Alicyclobacillus sp. SO9: one gene and its partners. The protein of the gene in region 1 binds, or shares a complex with, the protein of each later gene. Links are inferred from orthologs where the notes say so. Each region holds a gene or a part of one and is shown in the gene's direction. Other genes may lie near its edges.

The links.
Region 2: pfkA (region 1) and rny share a complex: the UniProt entries of both Bacillus subtilis proteins name them as parts of the possible RNA degradosome complex. The link is inferred for Alicyclobacillus sp. SO9 from one-to-one orthologs.
Region 3: pfkA (region 1) and pnp share a complex: the UniProt entries of both Bacillus subtilis proteins name them as parts of the possible RNA degradosome complex. The link is inferred for Alicyclobacillus sp. SO9 from one-to-one orthologs.

The regions. Positions count from the first base shown.
Region 1 is NZ_CP066339.1:4,079,963-4,085,134, reverse strand. Bases 1,023-3,838 are described here. They hold pfkA (6-phosphofructokinase), read left to right. Parts: upstream 1,023-1,858; coding sequence 1,859-2,818; downstream 2,819-3,838. Other genes in these bases: pyk (pyruvate kinase), read left to right, coding at 2,890-3,838; GI364_RS19085 (acetyl-CoA carboxylase carboxyltransferase subunit alpha), read left to right, coding at 1,023-1,703. In the rest of the region: accD (acetyl-CoA carboxylase, carboxyltransferase subunit beta), read left to right, coding at 1-760; more of GI364_RS19085, read left to right, coding at 750-1,022; more of pyk, read left to right, coding at 3,839-4,644; trpS (tryptophan--tRNA ligase), read left to right, coding at 4,869-5,172. UniProt on the Bacillus subtilis protein: Catalyzes the phosphorylation of D-fructose 6-phosphate to fructose 1,6-bisphosphate by ATP, the first committing step of glycolysis.
Region 2 is NZ_CP066339.1:2,427,823-2,431,836, forward strand. The notes cover bases 1-2,836. They hold rny (ribonuclease Y), read left to right. Parts: upstream 1-562; coding sequence 563-2,110; downstream 2,111-2,836. Other genes in these bases: GI364_RS10995 (regulatory protein RecX), read left to right, coding at 1-431; GI364_RS11005 (TIGR00282 family metallophosphoesterase), read left to right, coding at 2,200-2,836. In the rest of the region: more of GI364_RS11005, read left to right, coding at 2,837-2,955; GI364_RS11010 (stage V sporulation protein S), read left to right, coding at 3,055-3,315; GI364_RS11015 (dipeptidase), read left to right, coding at 3,398-4,014. UniProt on the Bacillus subtilis protein: Endoribonuclease that initiates mRNA decay. Initiates the decay of all SAM-dependent riboswitches, such as yitJ riboswitch. Involved in processing of the gapA operon mRNA, it cleaves between cggR and gapA.
Region 3 is NZ_CP066339.1:2,398,258-2,402,349, forward strand. Bases 1-2,914 are described here. They hold pnp (polyribonucleotide nucleotidyltransferase), read left to right. Parts: upstream 1-364; coding sequence 365-2,464; downstream 2,465-2,914. Other genes in these bases: rpsO (30S ribosomal protein S15), read left to right, coding at 1-250; GI364_RS10875 (polysaccharide deacetylase family protein), read left to right, coding at 2,655-2,914. Also shown: more of GI364_RS10875, read left to right, coding at 2,915-3,629; GI364_RS10880 (M16 family metallopeptidase), read left to right, coding at 3,753-4,092. UniProt on the Bacillus subtilis protein: Involved in mRNA degradation. Catalyzes the phosphorolysis of single-stranded polyribonucleotides processively in the 3'- to 5'-direction. Necessary for competence development in Bacillus subtilis.

The DNA.
Region 1 (5,172 bases):
CGCAATTTTGATTGCCAAGGAATTACACAAGCATCTGCATACTTGTCCTCATTGTGGTTACCACTTTTCTATGGATGCTGCTTCGAGAATTCTTGCTACGCTGGACGACGAAGGTTTCACAGAGTATGACGCAGACGTCAGTTCCGAGGATCCCCTTGGCTTTCCTGGTTACATGGATAAGATAAGAAAAGCCCAAACTGATTCAGATTTGCTTGAAGGGGTCGTTACTGGCTATGGAACGCTTGGCGGTAATCCACTCAGCATCGGTGTGATGGATTCCAGGTTTATTATGGGAAGCATGGGCGCTGCAGTGGGCGAAAAAATCACCCGGGCGATGGAGCGGGCTGCAGACGAGCGACATCCTTTCGTTTTGTTTACCGCATCAGGCGGGGCTCGTATGCAGGAAGGCGTGCTGTCTCTGATGCAGATGGCTAAGACGTCGGCTGCATTGCAGCGGATGCATGAACGCGGTGCCCTTTTTATTTCTGTTATTACACATCCGACCACAGGCGGCGTAAGTGCTAGTTTTGCCAGTCTCGGAGACATTATTCTGGCAGAGCCCGGAGCTTTGTTTGGGTTTGCTGGTCGAAGGGTCATTGAACAGACGATTCGGCAAAAGCTGCCGGACGACTTTCAAACGGCTGAGTTTATGCTGAAGCACGGAATGATAGATAAGGTAGTACATCGCAAAGAGCTGCGGGAAACATTGGCCACCATCCTGCACATTCATTCACCGGGAGGTAAGGTCAATGCCGAGTGAATTGGATTTTGAAAAACCGCTAAAGGAACTGCAAGCAAAGATACAGCAGTTGAGAAGTTTTATGACCGACAGCGGAGTGGACCTGACGGCGCAAATTCAGGAGTTGGAGGAACAACTTCAGACATTATCCAATCAGGTTTACGATGAGTTAACGCCTTGGCAACGTGTACAAATCGCACGGCAACCCGGTCGTCCAACAACTCTGGAATACATTGAAGGAATCTGTTCTGAGTTTATTGAATTACACGGAGACAGGAACTTTCGGGATGATCCAGCCATCGTTGGAGGCATCGGCGTTCTTGAAGGCACTCCCGTAACAGTCATTGGCCATCAGAAGGGCCGAGATACGAAAGAAAACATTTATCGCAACTTTGGTATGGCACATCCCGAAGGCTACCGTAAAGCCCTTCGACTGATGAAGCAGGCGGAGAAATTCGGCAGGCCGGTGATTTTGTTTATCGATACTGCCGGCGCTTATCCGGGAATGTCTGCAGAAGAGCGCGGTCAGAGTGAAGCCATTGCTGTCAATCTGCGAGAGATGGCAGGACTCAAGACGCCGACGGTGTGCTTTGTAACGGGCGAAGGCGGAAGCGGGGGTGCACTGGGATTAGGTGTTACGGACCAAATCTTTGTACTCGAGTACGCGTGGTATTCCGTGATTGCACCCGAATCCGCTGCAGCCATCCTGTGGAAGGACAGTACTCAAGGGGCGAGAGCAGCAGAAACAATGAAAATTGGTGCCAAGGATTTAATCGACTTTGGCGTTGCGGACCAACTCGTACCGGAGCCCGCAGGGGGCGCTCAAAAAGACCCGCATAAGATGATTGAGACGGTGAAGCAGATTGCTGTGAAATCTCTTCGAGAACTGTCACAGTTGTCTGTTTCAGAGTTGCTCGAAGCTCGTTACAATAAATATCGGAACATGGGCGTATATTCTGAGTAACACTTGCAATGAATGAACAGTACCTGCAAAGGCTGCAGGTACTGGCCCGTACTTTGCTCAATGACGTGTGGATCTGCAGTCAGTTCCGTATATCTCTTTGGGGACGTAAATAGTCCCGGCGGGACAAAATTCGTACAGCCTGGAGGTGTTTGCAATTGAAGCGAATCGGAGTGTTGACCAGCGGCGGAGATTCCCCTGGAATGAACGCGGCAGTCAGAGCAGTGGTTAGAACAGCTATTTATTCGGGTATGGAAGTAGCAGGGATTTACCGCGGGTACAGCGGTTTGATGAACGGAGAAATCGTTGACATGACCCTTGGCTCTGTCGCAGATATTATTCAGCGTGGGGGCACCATCTTATACACGGCCCGCTGCGAGGAATTTAAAACTCCGGATGGTCAGAAGCAAGGATTGGAAAGACTGAAGCAGGCGGGGATTGAAGGCCTGGTTGTCATTGGCGGAGACGGGTCCTTTCATGGTGCTCAGGCACTTCACAACCTTGGCTTTCCCACCATCGGTGTTCCGGGAACGATTGACAATGACATTCCGTGTTGCGATACCACTATTGGGTTTGATACGGCCGTGAATACAGCGATTGATGCCATCGACAAGATTCGTGATACAGCCACGTCTCATGAACGCACATACGTCGTACAAGTGATGGGGCGCAACGCAGGTGACATTGCGCTTTACGCTGGTTTGGCCGGCGGGGCTGAGTCCATCTTAATTCCAGAGGTCCCGTACAAAATTGAAGAAGTGATTCAAAAGCTGGACAGGGGTGTGTCTCGCGGCAAAAAACACTCTATCATTGTTGTGGCAGAGGGAGCCGGTAACGGAATGGAGATAGGGCAATACCTCTCTGAACACACGGGCTTCGACGTACGTGTGACCGTGCTGGGGCATATTCAGCGAGGAGGCCCCCCTTCATCCACAGACAGAATTTTAGCGAGTCAACTTGGCTCTCATGCGGTAAACTTATTGCGGGAAGGCATCAGTGGGAAAATGGCAGGCACACAAAACGGGGTGCTCAGTGCAGTCGACTTTGACACTGTGTTTACGACACCTCGAAAACCTGATGAACGCTTGTACGGTTTGTCAAGTATCCTGTCTATATAGTAGGACTCAAATTCGCGCAGTGAAGCAAGTACATGAACTTGAAATAAGCAATGAAATCGGAGGAGAAACGGATGCGACGTACAAAGATTGTCTGCACCATTGGCCCTGCAAGTGAAAGCCCGGAAATGTTGAAATCCTTGATTGAGGCTGGGCTGGACGTAGCTCGTTTAAACTTTTCACACGGAACCTACGAAGAGCATGCGCTGCGCATCCAAAGAATTCGCGAAGCTGCAAAGGCTGTTGGTAAGCATGTAGGTATTATGTTGGATATCAAAGGCCCGAAAATCCGGACCGGAAAAATTGAGAATGGAGAAGTTGAACTTCAAGACGGAGACACGCTTCGACTGACCATTGATGAGTTGGAAATAGGAACGAAGGAACGGGTGTCGATTTCTTACAAGGGACTGCTGGAGGATGTGTATCCTGGGGCTCCCATAAGAATTGACGACGGATTAATTGGTCTCGAAGTAGAGCGGACAGAAGGAACTGACATTGTCTGTCGGGTGACAAACGGAGGTCCGCTAAAAAACAACAAAGGAATCAATGTGCCGGGAGTAACCCTGCGCATTCCTGGCGTTACCGAGAAGGACAAAGCAGACATTCAATTCGGAATGGAGCAGGGTGTTGATTTTATTGCAGCCTCATTTGTACGCAAGGCTGGCGACGTCTTAGAAGTTCGCGGCTTGTTGGAAAAAGGCAACTATCACGCGGATATTATTTCCAAGATTGAAACGCAAGAGGGCATGGACAGACTCGATGAAATCGTGGAAGTATCTGACGGCATTATGGTAGCTCGTGGGGACCTTGGTGTTGAAATTCCGACAGAAGAGGTACCCCTTGCCCAAAAACGCATGATTAAGCTGTGCAACAAATTTGGGAAGCCGGTCATTACTGCGACACAAATGCTTGACTCAATGCAGAGAAATCCCAGACCAACGAGAGCAGAAGCAAGCGACGTTGCGAACGCGATTTTTGACGGCACTGACGCTATCATGCTGTCAGGGGAAACAGCTGCCGGCCGTTATCCTTTTGAATCGGTAAGTACCATGGCGCAGATTGCTGAGCGAGCAGAACAAGCGCTTTTGTCTCATGAAGTGAACAGCCGCCACAGCGACAGCGTGGAGAAGACGGTCACCGATGTCATTGGCCAGGCCGTGGAATCCATGGCTTCGGAATTAGGCGTACGCGCTGTCTTGACAGCGACACACTCCGGCCACACCGCCCGCATGATTTCGAAACACCGACCGGAAACACTGATAGTTGCATCAACTCCGTCCGCAAAGGTTGCGCGCCGTTTGGCTGTTAGTTCTGGGGTCTATCCAGTGGTGGTTCCCGATGCAAAATCGACAGACGAAGTTCTCGAAACGGCAGTAGAAGGTGCTTTAAACGCAGGGTATGTCAATCACGGAGATATGGTGATTATCATTGCCGGGGTACCTGTTGGACAACATGGCACTACAAACCTCATTAAAGTACATACTATAGGTGAAGTGCTGGTAAAGGGTACGGGGATTGGTCAACGCGCAGCAAGCGGCAAAGCTGTGGTTGAGAAGTCTACCGCCAAACTGCTGGAAAGGGTACAGGAAGGCGATGTCATTGTCACTGTCGGCATTGACAAGGATGCCGTTCCTGCTGTGGAGCGGGCATCTGCCGTAATTGCTGAAGCCGGTGGGATGACTTCAGAGGCCGCAGTCATTGGATTAAACTTAGGCAAGCCGGTTATTGTAGGTGCGAAAGACGCTATGGCTTTGGTAGCAGATGGTCAATCCGTTACAGTGGATCCGCAGCACGGACTCGTTTATCGAGGGTTTGCTACCGTCTTATAATGTCAGTACCCAATTTGTGAAACGCAGTACTCTGCACATGATGCCTCAAGGACTGTTCCAAAGCGATGTCACTCAAATCGCGGCGGAATAGTCCTTTTTCGAAGGAGGCTGGTTCTGGCATCCGCCGAGACCCGCAGCCCGTAAGTGAATTGTTTCACGTTAGCACCCTCGGCACACATACGGTATAATTGCCGACATATGGACAATTAACAGGAGTGAACACAATGCAGCGAGTATTTTCAGGAATCCAACCCAGCGGTACCATGACAATCGGCAATTACTTAGGTGCTATGAAGAATTTTGTACGTTTGCAGGACGAAGCCGATTGTGTATTTTGCATTGTTGACCTGCATGCTATTACAGTGCCCCAAGACCCAGAGCAGTTAAAGCAAAACACTCGTAGTCTGGCAGCGTTGTATCTCGCTGCAGGCATCAATCCAGATAAGTCAACATTGTTTGTGCAGTCGCATGTACCAGGTCACGCTGAGCTAGGTTGGATGCTTCAATGTGTCGCGTATTACGGTGAAC
Region 2 (4,014 bases), 1.7 Mb from region 1 along the record:
GGCCCCGTACGGAGAATGAAGTTGAGCGGCATCTGGAGAAGAAGGATTATGCTCCACCTGTTCGGCGTCATGTCATGGAGAAACTCCGGGACTTGCAACTTCTGAATGACCATCAGTTTGCTCGTATGTATATTGAACAAAAAAAGTCTCAAATGAGTCGGATGGAACTGTCGTGGAAACTTCGCCAGCGGGGCATACATACCAATGTGACCGATACAGTATTGCAGGAGCACTATGATGATGCGATTGAAACTAGGGCAGCGCTCCATTTGGGTCGAAAACAGTGGCGTAAATACAGGAACAAGCCTCTAACTGACAGAAAGACGAAAGTGGGGCAGTATCTGCAGCGCAAGGGGTTTCAAACTTCTGTAATTTATGCAGTCCTGGATGAACTGGAGCGTTTTGTTGAAGATAATGACATACGTTCTTGACAAGGATTGGTATGCAACTATAGAATAAAGTTGCGTATATTTTACGGCCTCTAGCTCGAATCTGTGTTCCTTATGCCATACGTTCCAGTGAGTGGCGGTTCGCGGAGTTGAGCAGGGAGGCAGTTTTATAAATGATTGAGACTGTGGTATTGGTTGTTTTAGTGTCTTTGGCGACATTAGTGATTGGTCTTGCAATAGGGTACTTTTTAAGAAAGTCTGTGGCCGAGTCCAAAATTGGCGCTGCTGAAGTCAGAGCATTGCAGATTATTGAGTCTGCGCAGCGCGATGTTGAAGCAAAGCAAAAAGAAGCATTGCTTGAAGCAAAGGAAGAGGCTCACAAAACCAGGCAAGACGCCGAGCGCGAGATTCGCGAACGACGAAACGAAGTGCAGAAGCTCGAGCGACGTCTTCTGCAAAAAGAGGAAACTGTTGATAGAAAACAGGAATCTCTTGAAAAGCGCTCTGAAGAGCTCGCAAATAAGGAAAGACAGACTGAAAAGCTGAAACAGGAAATTGAAGAGTTACATCAACAGCAAGTAGAAGAACTTGAACGCGTATCGGGTTTAACGCGTGAGAGTGCACGAGAGTTGATTTTATCTACCGTTGAAAGGGAAAGCCGTCACGACGCTGCGGTTTTGATGCGGGACATTGAACAGGCTGCACGCCTTGAGGCGGACAAAAGGGCCCGGGACATTGTGGCCACAGCAGTTCAACGTTGTGCTGCAGATCATGCAGCTGAGATTACTGTCTCAGTCGTGAATTTGCCGAATGATGAAATGAAAGGCCGCATCATTGGTAGAGAAGGCCGAAATATTCGAACGTTGGAGACGTTAACAGGAATTGATTTGATTATTGATGACACGCCGGAAGCCGTAATTTTGTCTGGGTTCGATCCTGTTCGTCGGGAAGTAGCGCGGGTGGCATTGGAACGACTAGTGGCCGACGGCCGCATCCACCCTGCACGAATTGAGGAAATGGTGGAGAAATCTAGGCGTGATATTGACGAATTGATTCGCGATGAAGGGGAGCAAGCGACCTTCGACAGTGGTGTTCATGGACTTCATCCAGATTTAATTAAGCTTTTGGGAAGACTGAAGTTCAGGACGAGCTATGGACAAAATGTATTGAAGCATTCGGTTGAGGTCGCCAATTTGGCTGGGTTAATGGCTGCAGAACTCGGTTTGGACGTTCCGCTTGCCAAACGTGGAGGCTTGCTTCACGACATTGGAAAAGCTATTACCCACGAGGTGGAAGGTTCTCATGTCGAGATAGGTGTGGATCTCGCAAAGCGTTACAAGGAGCCTGCTACGGTGATTAACGCTATTGCTGCCCACCACGGCGACGTAGAGTTTTCGTCGACTGTATCTGTTATCGTTGCTGCGGCTGATGCAATTTCTGCAGCCCGTCCAGGAGCTCGAAGAGAAACACTGGATATCTACATGAAGCGTCTGGAAAGACTGGAGTCCATTGCGGAATCCTTTGATGGTGTTGAGAAGTGTTATGCCATCCAGGCTGGTCGTGAAGTGCGAATCATCGTCAGACCCGATGTTATTGATGACGCTGAGTCAGTGCGCGTGGCGAGAGAGATATCCAAGAAAATTGAAAGTGAACTGGATTATCCAGGACAAATAAAGGTCACTGTGATTCGAGAAACTAGAGCCGTTGAATACGCAAAATAGAGTAGCCTTCGGGCTACTCTATTTTTCCATATCGACGGACATGTGTTATACAGGAGGAGATTAGACTGAAAATTCTTTTCATCGGAGACATTGTTGGCAAACCTGGCGTTGATTTCGCAGCGGATGTACTGGGCAGAACCCTTCCTGCACTGCGGCCAGATTTGGTTATCGCAAATGGGGAAAATGCCTATTCGGGCCGGGGGTTGGTGCCGAAAATTGCAGATCAATTGTACGATGCCGGTATTGAGATAGTAACAATGGGAAACCACACGTGGGACCGAAAAGAAATCGTCCCCCTAATAGATAAGGATGAACGCATCGTGCGACCGGCAAATTATCCGGACGGTACTCCTGGGCGCGGCTATACAGTCTGCCGTGTGGGAAGAACGCAAGTCCTCATTGTCAACGTCATGGGACAAACATTCTTGAGCCAACTTGATTCTCCGTTTTCAGCTGTAGATAAAATACTGCGAGAACATCAGGATATCCGGCACATTATCGTGGATATGCACGCAGAGACAACCTCTGAGAAATTGGCAATGGGATGGTATTTGGATGGAAGGGTGTCGGCGGTGGTTGGCACCCACACTCATGTTCCCACGGCAGATGAACGGATTTTACCCAAAGGAAGTGCATATATTTCTGACGTAGGAATGGTCGGGCCTCGTGACGGGATTTTGGGAATGAACAGAGAGGCTGTTTTGAAACGGTTGACAACACATATGCCGCAGCGATTCGAAGTCGCGCCGGGACCGCGGCAATTCTGCAGCGTGCTGTTCCAGCTCGATGATGAGAGTGGCAAAGCGTTAAGTATTGAGCGAATGATTGAAGTGGAAGGAGACTGATAAGGGAACAAAATAGGTTGCAGGCATAAATGAAAAATTCCCGAATATGGATATAGTGTCCCAGTCCCGAGGTCCTGAGCCTAAGGAGGTCATCCAAGCGTGGATGTATTAAAAGTATCCGCTAAGTCTAACCCCAACTCCGTTGCAGGAGCACTCGCAGGCGTCTTACGAGAACGTGGAACCGCAGAAATTCAAGCTATTGGGGCCGGTGCACTGAATCAGGCAGTCAAGGCCGTGGCCATAGCGCGTGGATTTGTCGCTCCTAGCGGGATCGATCTCATTTGTATTCCGGCATTTACGGACATTGTTATCGACGGAGAAGAGCGAACTGCCATTAAACTCATTGTTGAACCTCGTTAAGGTTTTATTCTAACTTATTATTCATAGGAAGCGGAACCGTCTAGGGATTGTTAAGGGATTTATAAAAGGAGTGTCAAGGGATTTGAATTTGCCAGTAGCGGACGCACATGTAGATGTACTATACAAAATGGTTTATGACAAAGACATTGCCTTTTATAATCAATCTCCGCTTCAGGCAAGCATGGAGAAGCTGCGCGCTGCCAATGTCAGGACACAGGTATTTGCCTTGTTTGTTCCTGCTGAACTGCCTTCGTTGGCACAATTGGAAATGGTCTTAAACAGCATTGATACGTTTTACCAGAAAGTGGGAAATTCTGAAGATGTAGTCCCGGTCCGGACACGAAGGGAATTGGGAAAGGTCAGGAAGGAAGACAAGTTGGCGGGTATTTTATCGCTGGAAGGCGGAGGTAGTCTTCACGGTGATACAGGTATTCTTCGGATTTTATTTCAGTTGGGAGTTCGTGGAGCAGGTTTAACTTGGAATCCGGCAAATGAACTGGCAGACGGGTGCAGGGAACCGAGAAATGCAGGCCTAACAGCAGCCGGTAAGGCTGTGGTGAAAGAAATGGTACGTCTCGGGATGTGGGTCGACCTTGCTCACTTAGCAGACACAGGCGTGAAGGATGTGCTTCATTTGACGGATGGAGTAGTCATGGCATCCCACGCGAATGCACGGGCTGTGCATCAGCATCCGAGAAA
Region 3 (4,092 bases), 1.7 Mb from region 1 along the record:
TAAGAAAGAAATCGTCGAGAAGTTTCAGACGCACGAAGGTGACACTGGATCGCCGGAAGTACAGATTGCAATTCTGACGGAACGCATTACTTATTTAACAGAGCATTTTCGAACACACAAGAAGGACCACCACTCACGCCGTGGACTCTACAAGATGATTGGTCACCGCCGTAACCTCTTGAATTACTTGCGGAAAAAGGACGTAAACCGCTATCGCGATTTAATTCAGGCATTAGGTTTGCGCAGATAGTCGTTGTTCTTTATACAAGCGGGCTGCGGCCCGCTTGGTTTATATATTGAGGCAAACTGCGAAAGACGGAACTATTGTGCATCAGTTTGATGCTAAGGAGGAATTTGGACAAGCATGGTTAAAAGACACGAATTCATGCTGGCGGGCAGGCCTGTAGTCCTGGAAACAGGGAAGCTCGCAAAACAAGCAACAGGAGCCGTATCAGTGCGCTATGGAGACACAATGGTGCTGGCAACGGTCACCGCTTCAAAGGACCCGAAAGACCTTGATTTCTTTCCCTTAACCGTGAATTATGAAGAGCGGTTTTACGCTGTTGGAAAGATTCCAGGCGGTTTTATCAAGCGTGAAGGCAGACCCAGCGAAAGGGCAATTTTGGCGTCGAGGCTGATTGACCGTCCAATTCGTCCGCTGTTTCCGGAAGGCTTTCGAAATGACGTTCAGGTTGTTGATATTGTGATGTCTGTCGACCAAGATTGTCCACCGGAAATGGCGGCCATGATGGGTACGTCCGCAGCGCTGACAGTCTCAGATATTCCGTTTGACGGACCCATCGCCGGAGTGATTGTCGGTCGTGTTGATGGAGAGTTTGTGATTAATCCAACGGTGGAACAAACGGGAAAGAGCGACATTCATTTGACTGTTGCGGGAACTGAAAAGGCGATTGTCATGGTTGAAGCAGGTGCGGATGAAGTTCCCGAAGAGACGATGCTTGAAGCGATTTTGTTCGGACACGAGACAATCAAGTACATAATCTCTGAAATTCGCAAATTTGCGGAAGATGCTGCTGTGGAAAAGCGCGAAGTCCAGCTTCATCAGGTGGATGCAAATTTAAACGAGGCTGTGCGTACTCATGCAGCAGAGGCCATTAAAGCAGCGGTCAGGAATCCGGATAAGCATTCTCGCGATGAAGCAGTGGCCGCTGTCGGTGCGGAGGCACAGGCAGCGTTGGCTGAACAATTCCCCGAACAGGAAGCAGCAATCGACGAGGTTTTGCACGATATCTTGAAAGAAGAAGTGCGGCGAGCCATCATCCACGAAGGCATGCGTCCAGACGGACGTAAACTGGATGAAATCAGGCCAATTTCTTGTGAAGTTGATTTGTTGCCCCGAGCTCACGGGTCAGGTTTATTTACCCGCGGTCAGACTCAGGCACTGTCAGTATGCACGCTCGGTGCTCTCGGTGACGAACAGATGCTGGACGGACTCGGCACGGAAGAGTCAAACCGCTACATGCACCATTACAACTTTCCTCCGTTCAGCGTCGGTGAAGCCCGTCCGCTTCGCGCTCCGAGTCGCCGCGATATCGGCCATGGTGCATTAGGAGAGCGCGCACTGGACCCGGTTATTCCTGGACCAGATAAATTTCCTTATGCAATTCGAGTCGTTTCAGAAGTGTTAGAGTCCAATGGTTCAACTTCTCAGGCAAGTATTTGTGGAAGCACTATGGCTCTTATGGATGCAGGGGTACCGATTAAAGCACCTGTCGCCGGAATCGCAATGGGGCTGGTTGAAGAGGGCGGAGATGTAGCAGTTCTCACGGACATTCAAGGTTTGGAAGACCATTTGGGCGATATGGACTTCAAAGTGGCGGGAACGGCCGCTGGTGTTACTGCTCTGCAGATGGACATCAAGATTGCAGGCATTAACCGCGAGATTCTTGAACGGGCTCTGACGCAAGCCAGAGAAGGCCGCTTGTTTATCTTGGACAAGATGATGGCTGCAATTGGCCAACCGCGTACGGAATTGTCTCAATATGCACCAAAGGTCATTGCTCTTGAAATTAAACCGGATAAAATCCGTGATGTCATCGGACCCGGGGGCCGAGTTATCAATAAAATCATTGAAGAAACCGGCGTGAAAATTGACATTGAACAAGACGGACATGTCTTTATCTCAGGCGTGGATGCAGCCATGGCTGATAAGGCGAAGGAACAAATTATGAATATTACGCGCGAAGTTGAAGTGGGCGTGACCTACTTAGGAAAAGTAACGCGGGTTGAGAAATATGGCGCTTTCGTAGAAGTCCTTCCTGGAAAAGAAGGATTAGTGCATATCTCCCAATTGGATGAGAATCGAGTGAACAAGGTCGAAGACATCTGTAAAGTAGGAGACCAAATTACAGTGAAGGTAACCGAGATTGATAACCAGGGCCGTGTCAACCTTTCACGCAAACAGGCTCTGAAATCTGGGGCAAACGTCCACAGTAAGAGCTAAGTTCGATGCGTGACTTGCAATGCAGCGGTGTTTGAGATGGACACTGAACATGGCACCACACTCCATATTGGTTTTTGAATCCTCCTTTTCAAGGAGGATTTTTGTATGTTTGGGCACGCTATCAGAAGACAAGTACGACGTGAAAGTCGAACTGAAACAGACTTTCTACAACAAGGAGGAATGATATGGTATGAGGACACGTTTCAGAACAAGGCAACGCATCGGATTGGGACTCGGCCTCGCTGTCAGTCTTGCTCTTGTTCTCACACTTGTTTTACAGCAATGCGGCGCGGGAGCGGTTCAGGGAGCGGTCAGGTCCAATAAGACGCCTGATTGGGCAGATATTGCCGAGGAACTCAACCAGCAGCCCGTCAATGCGAAGTTCGATAGAATCTGGCAGGCTGTTCCCGGTCTAAACGGCTGGAAACTGGAGATCGATAAGAGCCGCGCGCTGACCCAAAGGGACAAAGACGGTCGTGTTCACCTTGTCTGGGCACCTGTGATGCCCGAGACAGACTTGAACGATATTCAGACGGCGCCTATTTACAGGGGTCCAAAGCAGGAAAAGTCGGCAACACTCATGTTTAATGTATCTTGGGGTGAAGAACATGTGCCGCAAATTCTCAGCGTTTTGAAAGAAAATGGAATCAAGGCAACGTTCTTTCTCGACGGGGCGTGGGTGAGAGACAATCCTACATTGGCTGCGCAGGTAGCAGAGTATGGAGAGGATATTGGGAGTCACGGAATTGGACACAAAGACTTCAAGAAATTGTCCAACGTCCAGCTAGGCAACCAACTGGACACTTCTGCGAAGGTCATTGCTGACAAAACTCACGCGAAAGTGCGTTTGATTGCTCCACCTGCAGGCTCTTATGACCAGCGGCTGGTAAAGGTTGCGTCTGCGCGTCACATGAAAGTGATTTTATGGACTGTGGATACTATCGACTGGCGGCGTCCTCCGTCGGCTCAAATTGTTCACAGGGTGGACAGGCGGATTCAACCGGGGTCTCTCATCTTGATGCATCCGACTGCTTCTACGGCAAGGGCTCTTCCACAAGTTATTCATGATTTAAAAGAGAAGGGTTATGTGTTTAAGACGGTTTCTCAGGTAGTATCTGAGCAATCTGTTATCCACCCGCCTTCGGTCTTGAAAGATCCATTGTAATGACGGTATTGTATACTCATAGAAAAGAGGATAGAATGTGAAAAGATTTCCACGCCATTGCTTGAGACAATTCAACACTTTGAGTTTGCATACAAGTAACGGATAGGTTAAGGGGGATAGCAAGTGACTTACCGTCGTCAGCTTAGAAACGGAGTACGCATTGTGGGTGAACATATTCCCAACTTGCGTTCAGTCAGTATAGGGGTCTGGATAGGAACGGGATCGCGGTATGAAACTCGTGAAAATAACGGCATCAGCCATTTCCTTGAACACATGCTGTTTAAAGGAACCGAACGGCGTTCTGCGAGGCAGTTAGCCAGTGCTTTCGATGCAATTGGCGGCCAAGTCAACGCTTTTACTGCGAAGGAATATACCTGTTTTTACGCAAAGGTGCTTGATGAGCACTTTGATACTGCGGCAGATACGCTGTCGGATATGTTGTTTCAGTCGACCTTTGACAATA